Regions from separate parts of the Pseudomonas sp. DF11 genome, predicted to be linked through region 1. Evidence: predicted binding sites of a transcription regulator. Region 1 holds the regulator's gene; the other holds the start of a gene.
What was found. The regulator sigma-54, encoded in region 1, starts transcription at its own class of promoters, with help from an activator protein. The targets are predictions, from matches to a motif close to ANTGGCATNNANNTTGCTNT.
Positions count from the first base shown of each region.

Region 2: glnK (P-II family nitrogen regulator) is a predicted target of sigma-54. The motif match lies at 6,127-6,146, and genes of this name have one in related genera.

Region 1 covers NZ_JBYVYN010000003.1:473,479-483,208, reverse strand. The annotation lists gene AC30D9_RS12685 (FagA protein) at 1-61, shown strand, start outside; gene AC30D9_RS12680 (class II fumarate hydratase) at 54-1,430, shown strand; gene AC30D9_RS12675 (DUF2753 family protein) at 1,459-1,899, shown strand; gene AC30D9_RS12670 (superoxide dismutase) at 1,902-2,525, shown strand; gene AC30D9_RS12665 (ZIP family metal transporter) at 2,545-3,435, shown strand; gene AC30D9_RS12660 (HPr family phosphocarrier protein) at 3,642-3,923, opposite strand; gene rapZ (RNase adapter RapZ) at 3,939-4,796, opposite strand; gene ptsN (PTS IIA-like nitrogen regulatory protein PtsN) at 4,799-5,263, opposite strand; gene hpf (ribosome hibernation-promoting factor, HPF/YfiA family) at 5,276-5,584, opposite strand; gene AC30D9_RS12640 (RNA polymerase factor sigma-54) at 5,661-7,154, opposite strand; gene lptB (LPS export ABC transporter ATP-binding protein) at 7,319-8,044, opposite strand; gene lptA (lipopolysaccharide transport periplasmic protein LptA) at 8,044-8,589, opposite strand; gene lptC (LPS export ABC transporter periplasmic protein LptC) at 8,576-9,145, opposite strand; gene AC30D9_RS12620 (KdsC family phosphatase) at 9,153-9,677, opposite strand; gene AC30D9_RS12615 (KpsF/GutQ family sugar-phosphate isomerase) at 9,678-9,730, opposite strand, start outside.
Region 2 covers NZ_JBYVYN010000002.1:396,555-406,284, reverse strand. The annotation lists gene dapF (diaminopimelate epimerase) at 1-599, shown strand, start outside; gene AC30D9_RS08455 (DUF484 family protein) at 613-1,335, shown strand; gene xerC (tyrosine recombinase XerC) at 1,337-2,236, shown strand; gene AC30D9_RS08445 (HAD family hydrolase) at 2,233-2,937, shown strand; gene sutA (dormancy-specific transcriptional regulator SutA) at 3,156-3,479, opposite strand; gene AC30D9_RS08435 (secondary thiamine-phosphate synthase enzyme YjbQ) at 3,582-4,007, opposite strand; gene AC30D9_RS08430 (ammonium transporter) at 4,219-5,553, opposite strand; gene glnK (P-II family nitrogen regulator) at 5,587-5,925, opposite strand; gene AC30D9_RS08420 (accessory factor UbiK family protein) at 6,340-6,600, shown strand; gene AC30D9_RS08415 (sensor histidine kinase) at 6,664-7,941, opposite strand; gene AC30D9_RS08410 (YifB family Mg chelatase-like AAA ATPase) at 8,194-9,687, shown strand; gene AC30D9_RS08405 (aldose 1-epimerase family protein) at 9,694-9,730, opposite strand, start outside.

The sequences.
Region 1 (9,730 bases):
CTGCGCTCTGGAGCCGTCGATCCCTCTTATTGAACTGGTGCAAGGATTTCCCGATGAGTAATACCCGTATCGAACGCGACAGCATGGGCGAACTGCAAGTCCCGGTGGACGCCCTCTACGGCGCCCAGACCCAGCGTGCCGTGGACAACTTTCCGGTCAGCGGCCAGCGTATGCCGGCGCAGTTCATCCGCGCCCTGATCCTGGCCAAGGCGGCCGCCGCCCGGGCCAACGTAGAGCTGGAACAAATCAGCGCGGCCCAGGGCAAGGCCATCGTCGATGCGGCCCTGGGGCTGCTCGAAGGCCGTTTCATGGACCATTTTCCGGTGGACATCTTCCAGACCGGCTCCGGCACCAGCTCCAACATGAACGCCAACGAAGTGATCGCCACCCTCGCCAGTCGCCTGCTGGGGGAGACGGTCAATCCGAACGATCACGTCAATTGCGGCCAGAGCAGCAACGACATCATCCCCACCAGCATTCACGTCAGCGCTGCGCTGGCCTTGCATGAGCAACTGTTGCCGGCGCTGTTGCACCTGGTGCAGGTGATCGAGCGCAAGGCCGAACAGGTCCACCCCTTCATCAAGACCGGCCGCACCCATCTGATGGATGCCATGCCGGTGCGCCTGAGCCAGGTGCTCTACGGTTGGGCACAGCAACTCAAGGCCAATATCGGTCACTTGCAGGATTTGCTGCCGAGCCTGCAATCCCTGGCCCAGGGCGGCACGGCGGTCGGTACCGGGGTCAACGCCCATCCACGTTTCGCCGAGCTGTTCAGCCAGCAACTGACGCAATTGACCCAGGTGCAATTCACCCCGGGCAAGAATCTGTTCGCGCTGATCGGCTCCCAGGACACCGCCGTCGCGGTTTCCGGGCAGCTCAAGACCACCGCCGTGTCGCTGATGAAAATCGCCAACGACTTGCGCTGGATGAATTCCGGGCCGCTGGCGGGCCTGGGGGAGATCGAACTCGAAGGCTTGCAGCCGGGTTCCTCGATCATGCCCGGCAAGGTCAACCCGGTGATTCCGGAAGCCACCGCGATGGTCGCGGCCCAGGTGATCGGCAACGACACGGTGATCACTATCGCCGGTCAATCGGGCAACTTCGAATTGAATGTGATGCTGCCGATCATCGCCCAGAACCTGCTGAGCAGCATCGCCCTGATGTCCACCGCCAGCCGCTTGCTGGCGGACAAGGCCATCGCCACGTTCAAGGTCAACGAGGCCAGGCTCAAGGAAGCGTTGTCGCGCAACCCGATCCTGGTGACCGCCCTGAATCCGATCATCGGTTACCAGAAGGCCGCTGAAATCGCCAAGAAGGCTTACCAGCAAGGCCGGCCGGTCATCGATGTCGCTCTGGAACACACCGACCTGACGCGCAGCGAACTCGAAGTCCTGCTGGACCCGGAGAAGCTCACCGCCGGCGGCGTGTAACCCCCGACACCTGTGTGGAGGACTCATCATGGAACACTGGAAACGTACGATCGAACGGGCCAATCGCTGTTTCATGCAGGGTGAGCTGGTAGATGCCCGCGAAGCCTATCTACAAGCCCTGGCCCTGGCGCAAGTGCTGTTCGAGCGCTGGGCGGACGCCGACGAAGCCGTGGCCGCCTGCGTTGTTTCCCACCATAACCTGGCGGACCTGCACTTGCGCCTGAACCAGCCGGAGGAGAGCGCCGAGTACTTGTGTGCGATCCACCAACGGTTGTTGCAGACGATCCAGGACGAACGCCTGGCGCCGGCCCTGCGCGCCGCCGCGCTGCGCCAGAGCCACAAGACCTATGTCGAACTGCTGAATTTCATCAGCGAGCACGGTGAATACCCTCGCACCCAGCGCCTGCTGCATTGCGACGCCGCTGCGCCCCGGCAGCGCAATGCCCCTCTCTACCATGGAGTTCATTGAAAATGGCTTTTACCTTGCCTGCATTGCCCTACGCCTACGACGCCCTGGAACCGCATATCGATGCGCAAACCATGGAGATCCACTACACCAAGCACCACCAGACCTACATCAATAACCTCAACGCGGCGGTGGACGGCACCGAATACGCCGGGTGGCCCATCGAAAAGCTGGTGTCCTGCGTGGAACAGCTGCCGCCAAGCCTGCAGGCCGCAGTGATCAACCAGGGCGGTGGTCATGCCAACCATTCGTTGTTCTGGGAAGTGATGACGCCCCGGGGCGGCGGCCAGCCCGATGGCGCCTTGGCGGCGGCAATCGACGCGCAACTGGGCGGTATCGAGCGTTTCAAGGAAGCCTTCACCAAGGCGGCGCTGACCCGTTTCGGCAGCGGCTGGGCCTGGTTGAGCGTGACCCCGCAAAAGACCCTGGTGGTGGAAAGCAGCGGCAACCAGGACAGCCCGCTGATGAACGGCAACACACCGATTCTTGGCCTGGACGTCTGGGAACACGCCTATTACCTGCGCTATCAGAACCGTCGTCCGGAATACATCAGTGCTTTCTACAACGTGATCAACTGGCCCGAGGTCGCCCGGCGCTACCAGGCTGCGCTGGCTACGAGCCCTTCCTGAAAACAACCCAAGGCTGACTATGGATACTCAAACACTGGCGATTGGAAGCGGACGGATGTTCCGCTATGCCTTGGGATCGTTGCTGCTGTTGGCCGGGATGACGTTGTTGGCGGCGCAGGGCCTGGCGTGGCTGGACCTGGAGCCAAGGCTGTTGCGGGCGCTTGAAGGCGGCGGGCTCTGCGCCCTGGGCACCGCGCTGGGGGCCGTGCCGGTGTTGGTCATCCGGCGCATGCCCCAGGCCGTCAGCGATTCGTTGCTGGGCTTCGGTGCCGGGGTGATGCTCGCCGCCACGGCATTTTCGCTGATCGTGCCGGGCATTGCCGCGGCCGAGGAGCTGGGGTTAACGCCTTGGGCGGCCAGCGGCCTCATCAGTTTCGGCATTCTATTGGGCGCGTTCGGGCTGTACCTGGTGGACCGCAAGGTCTCGGCCAGTCCCGAAAGGCTGGTCGCAGCGCCAGGCCGGCCGATCATTGCGCCGCGGATCTGGTTGTTCGTGTTTGCCATCATCGCCCACAACATTCCCGAAGGCATGGCGGTGGGTGTGTCGGCGGGTGGTGGTATGCCGGATGCCGACAGCCTGGCGATGGGCATCGCCTTGCAGGATGTACCCGAGGGGCTGGTGATCGCACTGGTGCTGGCTGCGGCGGGGATGTCGCGGGTCAAGGCATTCCTGATTGGCGCGGCGTCAGGGCTGGTCGAGCCAGCGTTCGCGCTGCTGTGCGCCTGGTTGGTGAGCCTGGCCGAGATGCTCTTGCCCCTGGGGCTGGCGTTGGCGGCCGGAGCGATGTTGCTGGTGGTGACTCACGAGGTCATTCCCGAATCCCGTCGCAATGGTCACGAGAAACTGGCGAGCCTGGGGCTGTTGGTGGGGTTTTGTTTGATGATGGTGCTGGATACGGCGTTGGCGTGACAAGCGAAGGCGTTGCGAGCACCGGCACTGGGGAGCAGGGATTTTATTCTGTGGCGAGGGGATTTATCCCCGGTGGGTTGCGAAGCTGCCCCAAAAAAAGTTCAGGCAACCTGATCCTCGGCGGTGACAGATATCAGGGCTGCTTCGCAGCCCAGCGGGGATAAATCCCCTCGCCACAATAAATCCGCCTTGGAGTCAGGAGGCGGTTACTCGCCTTCGTCGAAGTACCTGTTGATCAGGTCCACCAGGGCATCCATCGCTTCTTGCGCCTGCTCCCCTTCAGTGTTCAGGTGAATCTTGGTGCCCTTGCCGGCGGCGAGCATCATCATCGCCATGATGCTTTTACCATCGATCATCGACTCAGTTTCGGGCGTACGTCCGACCCGGATGGTGGCATCCTTGAACTGGCCGGCAACCCCGACGAACTTGGCCGACGCTCGGGCATGCAAACCCAGCTTGTTGATGATTTCAATTTCCCGAGCAGGCATCGCGATGTGAATCCTTTAGCTGAGGTCGCGGTGGCGAACCTGGACATTCTTCAGGGATTGTTGCAGGTGTTGACCCAGGCGTTCGGTCAGGTAGACGGAGCGGTGATGGCCGCCGGTGCAACCGATGGCGATCGTGACATAGGCCCGGTTGCTTGCGGCAAAGCGGGGCAGCCACTTGAGCAGGTAGCTGGAGATGTCCTGGTACATTTCCTCGACATCCGGCTGTGCGGCCAGGTAGTCGATCACCGGTTGGTCGAGCCCGGACTGCTCGCGCAATTCCGGTTTCCAATAAGGGTTGGGCAGGCAGCGCACATCGAACACCAGGTCGGCGTCTACTGGCATGCCACGCTTGAAACCGAACGACTCCACCAGGAACGCCGTGCCCGGCTCTGGCTGGTTGAGAAGGCGCAGCTTGATCGTGTCGCGCAACTGATACAGGTTCAGGTGCGTGGTGTTGACCTTCAGGTCGGCCAGGTCGGCGATTGGCCCCAGTAGCTGGCTTTCATCCTCGATGGCTTCGGCCAGGGAGCGATTGGCATTGCTCAGCGGATGGCGTCGACGGGTTTCGGAAAAGCGCTTGAGCAGTGTCTCTTCATCGGCATCCAGGTACAGCACGTCGCACTGGATATGCCGGCTGCGCACTTCCTCGAGCAGTTCAGGAAAACGCGACAGGTGGCTTGGCAGGTTACGCGCATCGATGGACACCGCCACCAGTGGCTGCGCCAGCTCGGTATGGATCAGGGCGCGCTCGGCCAGTTCCGGCAGCAGGCCGGCGGGCAGGTTGTCGATGCAATAGTAGCCGCTGTCCTCAAGCACATTGAGGGCCGTGCTTTTACCGGAGCCGGAACGGCCACTGACGATGATCATGCGCATTTTTAATGACCGTTCTGCTCGTCCAGGACCACCTGGTACAAAGCTTCGTTACTCGGTGCGCTGCGCAGTTTTTCGCGCACTTCCTTGCGGTCCAGCATGCTGGCAATCTGGCGCAGCAGCTCGAGGTGCGCATCGGTCGCCGCTTCCGGTACCAGCAATACAAACAGCAGGTCGACCGGGGCGCCGTCGATGGCGTCGAAATCTATGGCGGCTTCAAGGTGCAGCAACGCGCTGATCGGCGCGGCACAACCCTTGAGGCGGCAATGGGGGATGGCGATGCCGTTGCCAAAACCGGTAGAACCGAGTTTTTCACGGGCAACCAGGGCCTCGAAGACGTCCTGCATTTCCAGATCCGGTACCTCGCGGTGGATCAGGTTGGCAATTTGTTCGAGGGCTTTCTTTTTACTGCCACCCGGCGCGTTCACCAGGGAACGGCCGGGGGTCAGGATGGATTCTAGTCGGATCATGGATTGGGGGGGTTAACGACCGGTTGCGCCTTGAAGGAGGCTCTGGGTCTTTTCCTTATGCTTTTTGAGTTGGCGATCCAGCTTGTCGGTCAGCAGGTCAATCGCGGCATACATGTCTGTGTGCTCTGCGTTGGCAACCACTTCTCCGCCGGGGATATGCAGCGTGGCTTCGATTTTCTGCAGCAGCTTCTCGACGTTCATCGTGACTTGCACGTTGGTGATCTTGTCGAAATGCCTCTCTAATCGTTCGAGTTTTTCGCCGATGTAGGTGCGCAGGGGTTCGGTCACTTCCAGTTGGTGTCCACTGATGTTGACTTGCATACAGCTTCTCCTTCGTTGCCAGTGCATAAAGCGGCAGGCAGAAATGCCTGCCACTGGAACGCTGTGGCGTGGCCTGTTACATCAACCGCTTGCGTTCGCTCGAAGGCGCGATCCCGAGGGATTCGCGGTACTTGGCGACGGTACGACGGGCCACCTGAATGCCTTGTGCCTCCAGTAAACCAGCGATCTTGCTGTCACTCAACGGCTTTTTCTGATTTTCCGCGGCCACCAGTTTTTTGATGATCGCGCGGATGGCCGTGGACGAGCATTCGCCGCCTTCGGAGGTGCTGACGTGGCTGGAGAAAAAGTATTTCAATTCATAGATGCCCCGGGGGGTATGCATGAATTTCTGGGTGGTTACCCGGGAGATCGTCGACTCGTGCATGCCCACTGCCTCGGCAATGTCATGCAGGACCAACGGCTTCATCGCTTCGTCGCCGTACTCCAGGAAGCCGCGCTGATGCTCGACGATCTGGGTGGCCACTTTCATCAGGGTTTCGTTGCGGCTTTGCAGGCTCTTGATGAACCAGCGCGCTTCCTGCAACTGGTTGCGCATGAAGGTGTTGTCGGCGCTGGTGTCGGCGCGCTTCACGAAACCGGCGTACTGGGCGTTGACCCGCAGCTTGGGCACCGACTCCTGGTTGAGCTCCACCAGCCAGCGATCATTGTGCTTGCGCACGATCACGTCGGGGACCACGTATTCGGGTTCGGTGGATTCGATCTGTGAGCCGGGGCGTGGGTTGAGGCTCTGCACCAGTTCGATGACCTGACGCAGCTCATCTTCCTTGAGCTTCATGCGACGCATCAGTTGGCTGTAGTCGCGGCCGCCCAGCAGGTCGATGTAATCGGTGACCAGCCGCTTGGCTTCGGCCAGCCATGGCGTCTTGGCGGACAACTGGCGCAGTTGCAGCAACAGGCACTCACCCAGGTTGCGGGCGCCGATGCCGGCCGGCTCGAACTGCTGGATGCGATGGAGGACCGCTTCGATCTCGTCCAGCTCGATGTCGAGCTCGGGGTCGAAGGCTTCGAGGATTTCTTCGAGCGTCTCGTCCAGGTAGCCCTGGTTGTTGATGCAATCGATCAGGGTCACGGCGATCAGGCGATCGGTGTCGGACATCGGCGCCAGGTTCAGTTGCCACAGCAAGTGGCTTTGCAGGCTCTCGCCGGCCGAGGTGCGAGTGGTGAAGTCCCACTCGTCGTCATCGCTGCTCGGCAGGTTGCTGGCGCTGGTCTGGTAGACGTCTTCCCAGGCCGTGTCCACGGGCAGTTCGTTGGGGATACGTTCGTTCCATTCGCCATCCTCGAGGTTATCCACCGTCGGGGCGGCTTCCTGGTAGGACGGTTCCGGGATTTCGGTGTTGGTTTTCTGCTCGACGTTGTCGGCCAGCGGATCGGTGTTGTCGAAGTCGTCGCCTTCTTCCTGGCGTTCGAGCATCGGATTGGACTCCAGGGCCTCCTGGATTTCCTGTTGCAGGTCCAGGGTCGACAATTGGAGCAGGCGGATGGCCTGTTGCAGCTGCGGTGTCATCGTCAGCTGCTGGCCCATTCTCAAGACTAGCGATGGTTTCATGGCAGGGGCTTAACACCTTATTCGCCGGCGCACATGCGCCATCCACTACAGGGCGCCGAAGCGCCAAACTTAAGCAAATTATATGCCTGAAACTGAAGTGTTTGCCTAGAGCGTCGCCATAATAAAATTAAACGACGCCCAGGCGATTCGCCAGACACTTGTGCTTACAGGCGGAACTCGTGGCCCAGATACACTTCCTTGACCAGGTCATTGGCCAGGATGGCTGCGGAGTCGCCTTCGGCGATCAGCTGGCCGTCATTGACAATGTAGGCGGTTTCGCAGATATCCAGCGTCTCGCGCACGTTGTGGTCGGTGATCAGCACGCCGATCCCCTTGGCCTTGAGGTGATGGATGATCTGCTTGATGTCGCCCACCGAGATCGGGTCCACGCCGGCGAACGGTTCGTCGAGCAGGATGAACTTCGGTGCGGTGGCCAGGGCGCGGGCGATTTCCACGCGACGCCGTTCGCCACCGGACAGGCTCATGCCCAGGTTGTCGCGAATGTGGCTGATGTGGAACTCCTGCAACAGGCTTTCCAGCTCTTGGCGACGACCGGCCTTGTCGAGTTCCTTGCGGGTCTCGAGGATCGCCATGATGTTGTCGGCAACCGACAGTTTGCGGAAGATCGACGCTTCCTGCGGCAAATAGCCGATGCCGGCCTTCGCCCGGCCGTGCATCGGCTGGTGGCTGACGTCCAGGTCGTCGATCAGCACGCGACCCTGATCGGCCTGGACCAGGCCGACGATCATGTAGAAGCAGGTGGTCTTGCCTGCGCCGTTGGGGCCGAGCAGGCCGACGATCTGGCCGCTGTCGATGGACAGGCTGACATCACGCACGACTTGGCGGCTCTTGTAGCTCTTGGCCAGGTGCTGAGCTTTCAGAGTTGCCATTACTGGGCCTTCTGCTCGGTTTTCTTTTTCGGCTGGATCACCATATCGATCCGCGGACGCGACTCGGTCACCTTGCTGCCGGTGGCGCGACCGGCGCTGGCGAGTTTCTTGTTGGTGTCGTAGACGATTTTCTCGCCTTGGGTCACGTTATTGTCCTTGTCGACCACCTTGGCGCGGTCGATCAGCACGACGCGATCCTGGGAGGCGTGGTACTGGATAGTTACCCCGTAGCCCTGTACAGGCTTGGTGTCGCCCGCAGTTTGCAACTGTTCGAAATAGGCCAGGTTGCCCACCGAGGTCACTACATCGATATCACCGGAAGGGGTGCGGGTAATGGTCACGGTGTTGCCGGTGACCTTCATCGAACCTTGGGTGATGATCACGTCGCCTTTATAGGTGGCGACGCCATTCTTGTCGTCCAGTTGCGCGTCATCGGCCTGGATGCGGATAGGCTGGTCGCGATCGTTGGGAAGAGCCCAGGCGCTCGCGCTTCCCAGTGCTGCGCCCAGACTGAGCAAAATAGGGAGGGTTTTAGCGAGCTTCATACTGTCCTCTTACGTTCGATAGCAGGTGTATCCTGCTTTCCTTCAAATACGCTTTCATTCCCGTGCCGGTCGATACACCCCCGGCGCCGTCGATTCTAACGGGTTGCTCGGTCTGCGCATATTCTTGCTGTGGGAACACGGTCATACGACTGCTGGTGATGATGGTCGTCCGGTTTTTCTCGTCGGTTCGAGCGACGCGTACCGAGTCGATCAGTTCCACTTCGGTGCCCCCGGAGTTGACTTCGGCGTGCTCGCTCTGCACATGCCACGGAAACTCGGTGCCGCGGAACATGTTCAGGTCCGGCTTGGTCACCAGGGTAATATCGGTGGCCTTCACGTGGTCGACCTTGTCGGAGGTCATCTCATATTGCACTTTGCCGTCGGGCAGGTACTGCAGGGTATGCGTGTTGGTCGCGTACCAGTCGATCTTTTCCTCGACCTGGGCCGCAGGCTGGTCGAGAAACCGTTCGGGGCTGATGTTCCAATAGCCCACCGCCGCAAAAATCGCCGCGATACAGCCGAACACCATAATGGTGCGAATCTTCTTGCTCAGCATAAATGGCTCACAGGTACGCGGCGTTGGCCGCTTCGAGGCGGCCCTGGGCGCGCAGGATCAGTTCACAGAATTCGCGGGCCGCACCTTCGCCGCCTCGCGCCGTGGTGACGCCGTGGGCATGCTCGCGTACGAAGCTGGCCGCGTTGGCGACCGCCATGCCCAGGCCGACCCGGCGAATCACTGGCAGGTCTGGCAGGTCGTCACCAAGGTAGGCCACCTGTTCATAGCTTAGGTTGAGTTGCCCCAGAAGTTCGTCCAGCACCACCAGTTTATCTTCGCGCCCCTGGTAAAGGTGCGGGATGCCGAGGTTCTTCGCGCGCCGCTCGACCACCGGGGTCTTGCGGCCGCTGATGATAGCGGTCTGCACGCCAGCAGCCATCAACATCTTGATGCCTTGGCCGTCGAGGGTGTTGAAAGTCTTGAACTCACTGCCGTCTTCGAGGAAATACAGGCGCCCGTCGGTCAGTACACCGTCCACATCGAAAACCGCCAGCTTGATGGCTTTGCCGCGTTGCAACAGGTCTGTGTTCATTTACATGACTCCGGCACGCAGCAGATCGTGCATGTTCAGGGCGCCCACCGGAC
Region 2 (9,730 bases), on a different contig from region 1:
GCGCGCGCTGCTTCGCCCGCTTCGTGCTGGACAAGCGCCTGACCGCCAAGCGACATATCCGCGTCGAGACCAAGAGCGGCATCATCGAGCTGGATGTACGCAGCGACGGCCAGATCGGCGTCAACATGGGCGCCCCGCGCCTGGTGCCAGCAGATATCCCCTTCCAGGCACCGGCGCAAGCGTTGAGCTATCAGGTGGACGTCGACGGCACCCTGGTGGAACTGGCGGCGATCTCCATGGGCAACCCCCACGCCGTGCTGCGAGTGACCGACATCAACAGTGCCCCGGTGCATGAGCTGGGGCCGAAAATCGAGCATCATCCGCGCTTCCCCGCACGGGTGAACGTCGGTTTTCTGCAAGTCATCGACCGCCATCGCGCACAATTGCGCGTCTGGGAACGCGGCGCCGGGGAAACCCAGGCCTGCGGTACCGGCGCCTGTGCCGCCGCAGTCGCTGCGATCAGCCAGGGGTGGATGGATTCGCCATTGTTGATCGACCTGCCCGGCGGGCGCCTGTCCATCGAATGGGCGGGCCCTGGCCAACCGGTGATGATGACCGGCCCGGCAGTGCGCGTATACGAAGGACAAGTTCGTCTTTGAGTGAGCCAAACCCATGACCGACCAGCCACAGGTTCCAGCCCCACAGCCCGACGAATTCCCCAGCCTTCCAGAAGCCGCGGCCGTGGCTGCTTACCTGGAAGCTCATCCGGACTTCTTCGTCGAGCATGAAGAACTGCTTGCGACGATGCGCATCCCCCACCGGCGCGGCGATACCGTGTCGCTGGTGGAGCACCAGATGAAAATCCTGCGCGAGCGCAACATCGAAATGCGCCATCGTCTTTCGCACCTGATGGACGTGGCCCGGGACAACGACCGGCTTTTCGACAAGACCCGCCGGCTGATCCTGGCCCTGATGGACGCCACCACCCTCGAAGACCTGGTCATGAGTGTCGAAGACAGCCTGCGCCAGGATTTCCAGGTGCCCTTCGTCAGCCTGATCCTGTTCGGCGACAACGCCATGCCGGTGGGCCGCTGGGTGACCCACGCCGAAGCGCAGACAGCCATCGGCGGCCTGCTCACGGAAAACAAAAGCGTCAGCGGCAGCCTGCGCGAACATGAGCTGGACTTCCTGTTCGGCGAAGAACAACGCAAGCAGATCGGCTCCACCGCCGTCGTCGCCATCGCCCACCAGGGCGTACACGGCGTGCTGGCCATCGCCAGCCGCGATCCGCAGCACTACAAGAGCTCGGTGGGCACGCTGTTTCTGAGCTACATCGCCGAAGTCACCGGCCGGGTGCTGCCAAGGGTCGCCGGTTCGCTGCGCTCGGTACGCTGAGATGGAACGGCAACTGGACGCCTACTGCGAACACCTGCGCAGTGAGCGCCAGGTGTCGCCCCACACGCTGTCAGCCTATCGCCGCGACCTGGAAAAAGTCCTGGGCTGGTGCCAGAAGCAGAACATCGGCAGTTGGTCGGCCCTGGATATCCAGCGCTTGCGCAGCCTGATCGCCCGACTGCATCAACAGGGGCAATCCTCCCGCAGCCTGGCGCGACTGTTGTCAGCGGTGCGCGGCTTGTACCACTACCTCAATCGCGAAGGCCTCTGCGATCACGATCCAGCCACCGGCCTGGCACCGCCCAAGGGCGAACGCCGCTTGCCGAAAACCCTCGATACCGATCGCGCCCTGCAACTCCTTGAAGGTGCCGTCGAGGATGACTTCCTGGCTCGACGAGACCAGGCGATTCTCGAGCTGTTCTATTCTTCCGGCCTGCGGCTTTCGGAGCTGACGGGGCTTAACCTGGATCAACTGGACCTGGCCGATGGCATGGTCCAGGTGCTCGGCAAGGGCAGCAAGACCCGCCTGCTGCCCGTCGGCCGCAAGGCCCGTGAAGCCCTGGAGCAGTGGCTACCGCTGCGGGCGCTGACCAACCCCGCCGACGACGCAGTGTTTGTCAGTCAACAAGGGCGACGCCTCGGTCCGCGGGCGATCCAGGTACGAGTCAAGGCGGCTGGCGAACGCGAACTGGGACAGAACCTGCACCCGCACATGCTCAGGCACTCCTTCGCCAGCCATCTGCTGGAGTCGTCCCAGGACCTGCGCGCCGTCCAGGAGCTGCTCGGCCACTCGGACATCAAGACCACACAGATCTACACCCACCTGGACTTCCAGCACCTGGCGACGGTCTATGACAGTGCCCACCCCAGGGCCAAACGCATCAAGGGCGACGAATCATGACCATCGAGCTCATCACTTTCGACCTGGACGACACTCTGTGGGACACCGCCCCGGTGATCGCCAGCGCCGAAGCCGTACTCCGCCAATGGCTGACCGACAACGCACCGAACCTGGGCGGCGTACCGGTGGAGCATCTTTTTTCGATTCGCGAGCAAGTGTTGCGCGAAGAGCCCGGCCTGAAGCATCGCATCAGTGCATTGCGCCGGCGGGTGCTGTTCCGCGCGCTGCAAGAGGCCGGCTACGACCAGTGGCAAGCATCCGAGCTGGCGGACGAGGCATTCGAGACGTTCCTGCATGCCCGTCATCAACTGGAGGTTTTCCCCGAGGTACAGCCTACCCTGGAGATCCTGGCCAACCATTTCGCCCTTGGCGTGGTCACCAATGGCAACGCTGACGTGCGGCGCCTGGGGTTGGCGGATTATTTCAAATTCGCCTTGTGCGCCGAAGACATCGGCATTGCCAAGCCTGACGCCCGGCTGTTCCACGAAGCCCTGCAACGCGGCGGCGCCACGGCGCAGACCGCCGTGCATATTGGCGACCACCCAGGCGATGACATCGCCGGCGCCCAACAGGCCGGCCTGCGCGCAGTGTGGTTCAACCCGACGGGCAAGGCCTGGGAGGCCGACCATGTGCCGGATGCGGAAATCCGCAGCCTGACCGAACTGCCGGGGTTGCTGGCGGGTTGGCATAGCCAGCCCTGAACCCAGTGGGAGCGGTGTACTGCGGCGCTGTTCCAGGTACAAATTCTGTGGGAGCGGGCTTGCTCGCGAAGACGGGGTATCAGTCACTCATCTGTTGAGCGTTAAACCGCTTTCGCGAGCAAGCCAGCTCCCACAAGGAATGTGCCTGGCCGGGGAGCTGCGCCCATGAAAAAGCCCGCAGCGACGGCGGGCTTTTTCAGCAAGCAGGAAGCAGAAGCTCAGATAGGGCGGCTGCCGTACTTGTTGTCAGGCTTCTTGGGCGGATCAGCGACCACGTTGGCCTCCACTTCCTGCACCTTTCCGCCCCTGGCCAGGAATTCCTCCATGGCCTTGGCGAGCGCATCACGCTCCTTGTTCTTGGCCTCTACGCTCGGCAACTCGTCGATCGACACCGCAGCCTTGGCCTTGCCTTTGGCGGTAGGTACCGGAACATCGGCCCCATCATCGTCGGCTACGTCTTCAGCCGCCGCTTCAAGGCCTTCTTCGGTCTCGTCTTCGTCGCCTACTTCGAGGTCGTCGTTTTCCAGATCATCGTCGCTCATGTTCTACCTCATGACTTGCGAAAAGCAGATTAGTTATAGCCCAGCTTCGCCATCTGTTCGAAGGCTGCCAGAAAAAATTCAACATCCGCCGGCAATCAGCGGTTATGCCTCTTCACCGTACAAGGTGGCGAGGACTTTACGAGCACCGCCGTGATCACGGTGCTCGCCCAGATAAACACCTTGCCAGGTACCCAATGCCAACCGTCCTGCCGTGACCGGCAGGCTTAGCTGGCAACCGAGCACGCTGGCCTTGAAGTGCGCCGGGAGGTCGTCCAGGCCTTCGTCGTTGTGCTCATAGTCGGCGGTTCCTTGTGGGATCAGCCGATTGAAAAATCGTTCGAAGTCTCGACGTACCGCCGGATCGGCGTTCTCGTTGATGGTCAACGAAGCCGAGGTATGCTGCAGCCACAGATGCAACAGACCGACACGACACGCCTGGAGTTCAGGCAGGCCGGCAAGCAATTCGTCCGTCACCAGATGAAAGCCCCGGGGCCTTGCCCGCAGGGTTATCAGCGTCTGTTGCCACATACAGATCTCCGCACGTTCGGCGCGCATTCTAGCGCGCTCTGGGAAAAAACAAAGGGCCTAATATTCTTGCCTCGGTGTAAGCCTTTGGCGGTACAAAACCCCATGTCGCATCCACAACAAAAGGAGTCGGAAAACCGCTGCACCCTGTGAGCAATGACAAACTCCAGACAAAAAAATGCCCGGCGAACCGGGCATTTTTTATTACGTGTGCTTACAAGTTGTAGCCACGTTCGTTGTGTTGGGCCAGGTCCAGGCCCACGGCTTCTTCTTCCTCGGAGACACGCAGACCCATGACGGCGTCCAGCACCTTGAGGATGATGAAGGTGACGATCGCGGTGTAGACCACGGTGAAAGCCACGCCCTTGAATTGAACCCACACTTGCGCACCGATATCGGTCACGGTGCCGAAGCCACCCAGTGCCGGTGCCGCGAACACACCAGTCAGGATCGCGCCGAGGATACCGCCAATGCCATGCACGCCGAAGGCGTCCAGGGAGTCGTCGTAGCCGAGTTTGCGCTTGAGGGTGGTGGCGCAGAAGAAGCACACCACGCCTGCCGCCAGGCCAATGACCAGGGCGCCCATCGGGCCCACGGTGCCGGCAGCCGGGGTGATTGCAACCAGGCCCGCCACCACGCCCGAGGCAATGCCCAGTGCGCTTGGCTTGCCGTGGGTGATCCACTCGGCAAACATCCAGCCCAGCGCCGCCGCAGCGGTAGCGATCTGGGTCACCAGCATCGCCATGCCGGCGGTGCCGTTGGCAGCGACGGCGGAACCGGCGTTGAAGCCGAACCAGCCGACCCACAGCATGGCCGCGCCCATCAGGGTATAACCCAGGTTATGCGGCGCCATCGGCGTGGTCGGGAAACCTTTGCGCTTGCCCAGTACCAGGCACGCCACCAGACCTGCGATACCGGCGTTGATGTGCACCACGGTGCCACCAGCGAAGTCCAGCACGCCCCAGTCCCACAACAGGCCGCCGTTACCGGACCAGACCATGTGGGCGATCGGTGCATACACCAGGGTGAACCATACGCCCATGAAAACCAGCATGGCGGAGAACTTCATCCGCTCGGCAAACGCACCGACGATCAGCGCTGGAGTGATGATGGCGAAGGTCATCTGGAAGGTGATGAACACCGCTTCAGGGAACAGCGCCGCCGGGCCGGTCAGGCTGGACGGGGTGACGCCGGCCAGGAACGCTTTGCCCAGGCCGCCGACAAAGGAGTTGAAGTTGACGACGCCCTGCTCCATACCCGTGGTGTCGAACGCAATGCTGTAGCCATAAATGACCCACAGGACGCTGATCAGACCGGTAATGGCGAAGCACTGCATCATCACGGAAAGAAGGTTTTTCGACCGAACCATGCCACCGTAGAACAGTGCCAGGCCGGGAATGGTCATGAACAGTACAAGAATCGTGGCCGTGAGCATCCAAGCGGTGTCGCCGGAGTTCAGGACTGGGGCTGCCGCTTCTTCTGCCATGGCCAGGCCTGGCATTGCGAAGGACAACAGGGCTCCTAGCCCTGCGAGTTTACGCAGAGTCATATTGTTTTCTCCTGGGGCGTTGGGTTTGGCGGCTTAGATGGCGTCGGTATCGGTTTCGCCGGTACGGATGCGGATAGCCTGTTCCAGATTGACCACAAAGATCTTCCCGTCACCGATCTTGCCGGTGTTGGCGGCCTTGGTGATTGCCTCGATCACCCGGTCAAGATCCTTGTCGTCAATGGCGACATCGATCTTCACCTTGGGCAGGAAATCGACCACGTATTCCGCGCCGCGATACAGCTCGGTGTGACCTTTCTGCCGACCGAAGCCTTTGACCTCAGTAACGGTAATGCCCTGCACGCCGATCTCGGACAACGACTCGCGCACGTCGTCCAACTTGAACGGCTTGATGATGGCAGTGACTAGCTTCATGAAACTTTCTCCCGAATTGGTGGACTTGCCCCAGGAAAACAAACCCGACTCAAGTCTAAGCGCAGTGCCTGGCTTTGTAACGCATCGTCGGCCCAAGTTGCCCGACAGGTGCCAGTTAACCGATCCTGACGAAACTCCCCGTTCCGCCTGCTGCACTGCATTCGTCACAGCGACTGCATCAGTGCATGGGTCATCAGCCTCTAAGCAGAAACCTTGCCATCTGTACCCAAACCCCCTGATTTCAGTCTCTTACCCACCGTGCCCGCTTGCTCCGCACCACGAACCGCAGCGATACGCACAACAACAGTGCGACGATGCCCGGCCTCGTGCGCGAAAAGCGTGCATCCTTGCTTGCAAATTGACTATAGACACTGCGTGGTACACTGCCCGCCATTGTTTCCAGGACACCTGCACATGCTTGCCCCCAAAGACCTCCTCGACGCCCTGAGCGGCCATGCCTCCCGTATCTTGAGTGGTGATACGCCGCTGCCCAAGAGCGAAATCGAAAGCCAGTTCAAGGCCCTGCTGCAAAGCGGATTCAGCAAACTGGACCTGGTAAGCCGAGAAGAATTCGACAGCCAGATGGTCGTGCTGGCCCGGACCCGGGCGCGGCTCGAAAGCCTGGAGGCCAAGGTCGCGGAGTTGGAAGCGCGACTGGCCCAGCCCCAGGAATAAGCCTCGACTTGGCAGCCTGAGCCCCACTCTTGGAGCTCGCGCTACAAAGCCAAGGCGAGCCGCTCAAGCATCTGCCGCCCGCTGAGATTGGCCCGGGGCCACTGCCAGCGGCAGTTCCAGGATAAAGAGCGCGCCCTTGCCCGGCCCCGCGCTCTGCGCGGTCAGATCGCCGCCCATCTCGTGCGCCGCCAGAATGCAACTGTGCAGGCCAAAGCCGTGCCCGTCGACGCGCGTGGTAAAGCCATGCTCGAACACCCGTGCAAGATTGTCCTGGGAAATCCCCTCGCCATTGTCCTCGACCTCAACCCGCACGCACCTGTCGTCAACGATCTTCAGACGCAGGATGATCTGCGGCGGCCGGTTCGTACCCGCGTCCAGCGCCTGCTTGGCGTTGTTGATCAGATTGACCAGGATCTGCAGCACTCGGTGTTTGTCCAGCGGCATCTGCGGGGCATCGCTGAACTCCTTGACCAGCTTTATGTGGTGACGGGACAGGGACACATCGCAAATGCGCACGACATCCTCGACCAACTCTCGCAGCGAGCCCGGTTCCAATACGCTGGAGTTGCCGGCGTAGGACTGCTGGGTGGCGACGATTTCCTTGATATGGTCGATTCTGCGGGTCAACTGCGCCAACTCGGCGATCATCGCCTGCTGCTCGATTGCCAGCGCGTCGGCCAGCTTGTCGAGATAGTCAGGTAGCGCGCGACCTTTAGGGTCGCTGCTGATGAAATCGCCGAGGTCATCGGGATGCTCCTTCATCAACTGGACGACCTTGGCCACTCCAGGTCCCTTGGATGTATGCACCTTCTCGTACAGGACCTGGGCTGACACGTTGACGCTATTGAGCACATTGCCGACGTTGTGCAGCACATTGGTGGCGATCTCCGCCATGCCGGCCCGGCGCGCGGTGGTGACCAGTTCGGCCTGCGCCTCGCGCAACTCGTCGTTGACCTTGGCCAATTGCTGCGGGCTGGGGATCTTCAGCGCCGCAGGCACCAATCGGATCAGCAGGATGGCGGTAATCACCGAGGCAATCGCGGTGATTACCTTGACCAGCGCCGACAGCCAGTAATAGGGCTGCCAGATGGTCAGGATCTCCATGACATGGCTGGTGCCGCAGGCCAGGATAAACACGCCAAAGGCCGCCAGCATCCAATCGAACGGCACATCCTTGCGCTTATGGATAAAGTACAGGAGGGTGAAGGGGATGGTGACGTAGGACAGGGTGATCAAGCCGTCGGCGATCACATTGGTCCACAGCAGGTCCGGGCGCCACATGTAGCAATGCCCGTGGGGCATGAAACGCTTGTCGGTTAACAGAGCCAGCAGATCGTTCATGGCCACTTCCTCGCTGTGCCGTTGATACCGCCAAGTGCCGACTGGGCAAATCGCAGTCTAGCAGAGGGCTGGCGCCTGGTATTTCAGGTGGGCATGCGCTGAACGGCATCGTGCCTGCCGCCCTCGGCCGTCACTCGCCGTCGAAACATCCTGCCAAATTTTCCGCCTTAAATTGCCGCGCCCAAGCGCATCCCCACGACTAGTCTTCAAGAGCCGCAGGACGCGGCGCCCTATTTACTCAAGGAACGATTCATGTCGCTTGCCATTGTCCATAGCCGCGCCCAGGTGGGGGTGGAGGCTCCTGCCGTTACCGTTGAAGTTCACCTGGCCAATGGCTTGCCGTCGCTGACGATGGTGGGTCTGCCAGAGGCGGCGGTAAAGGAAAGCAAGGATCGGGTGCGCAGCGCGATCATCAATTCGGGGCTGAATTTCCCGGCGCGGCGCATCACCCTGAACCTGGCGCCGGCAGATCTACCAAAAGACGGCGGGCGCTTCGACCTGGCCATTGCCTTGGGGATCCTGTCGGCCAGCGTGCAGGTGCCAACCCTGACTCTGGATGATGTGGAATGCCTCGGTGAACTGGCCTTGTCCGGCGCGGTACGTCCAGTGCGCGGGGTATTGCCCGCGGCACTGGCGGCGCGCAAGGCCGGGCGTATGCTGGTGGTGCCACGGGCCAACGCCGAGGAGGCCTGCCTGGCCTCGGGGCTGAAGGTGATCGCCGTGGATCATCTGCTCGAAGCGGTGGCGCATTTCAACGGTCACACGCCGGTCGAGCCTTTCGTTTCCAATGGACTGCTCTCGGCCAGCAAACCCTATCCCGACCTGAATGAGGTGCAAGGTCAGGCCGGGGCCAAGCGGGCACTGCTGATCGCCGCCGCAGGAGCTCATAACCTGTTGTTCAGCGGTCCACCGGGCACCGGCAAGACACTGCTGGCGAGCCGTCTGCCGGGGCTGTTGCCACCCTTGGCCGAAAGCGAGGCCCTGGAAGTCGCGGCCATCCAGTCAGTGGCCAGTTGCGTACCGTTGAGCCATTGGCCACAACGCCCGTTTCGCCAGCCCCACCATTCGGCTTCCGGCCCGGCGCTAGTGGGTGGCGGATCGAAACCGCAACCAGGGGAAATCACCCTCGCCCACCATGGCGTGCTGTTTTTGGATGAGCTGCCGGAGTTCGACCGCAAGGTGCTGGAAGTCCTGAGAGAACCGTTGGAGTCGGGCCACATCGTGGTTTCTCGTGCCCGTGACCGTGTGCGCTTTCCGGCACGCTTCCAACTTGTGGCGGCGATGAATCCCTGCCCCTGTGGATATCTAGGCGAGCCCAGCGGCCGTTGCTCCTGTACGCCAGACATGGTGCAGCGCTACCGCAATAAGCTCTCCGGCCCCCTGCTGGACCGCATCGACCTGCACCTGACGGTTGCCCGCGAGGCCACGGCGTTGAACCCCAAAAGCGAACCCGGTGCCGATACGGCCACTGTCGCCGAGTACGTGGCCGAAGCCCGGGAACGCCAGCAAAAACGCCAGGGCTGTGCCAACGCGTTCCTGGATCTGCCGGGTTTGCGTCGGCATTGCAAACTATCCGCGCTCGATGAAACGTGGCTGGAAACCGCTTGCGAACGGCTGACCCTGTCGCTGCGCGCCGCCCACCGCCTGCTCAAGGTCGCCCGTACGTTGGCAGACCTTGAGCAGGTGGAACGGATCAGTCGCGAGCACTTGGCCGAGGCGTTGCAGTATCGGCCCGCTACGCCCTGAAGTACTTCATGGCTTGCTCAGGTCCACCAGCGGCGTATCCCGC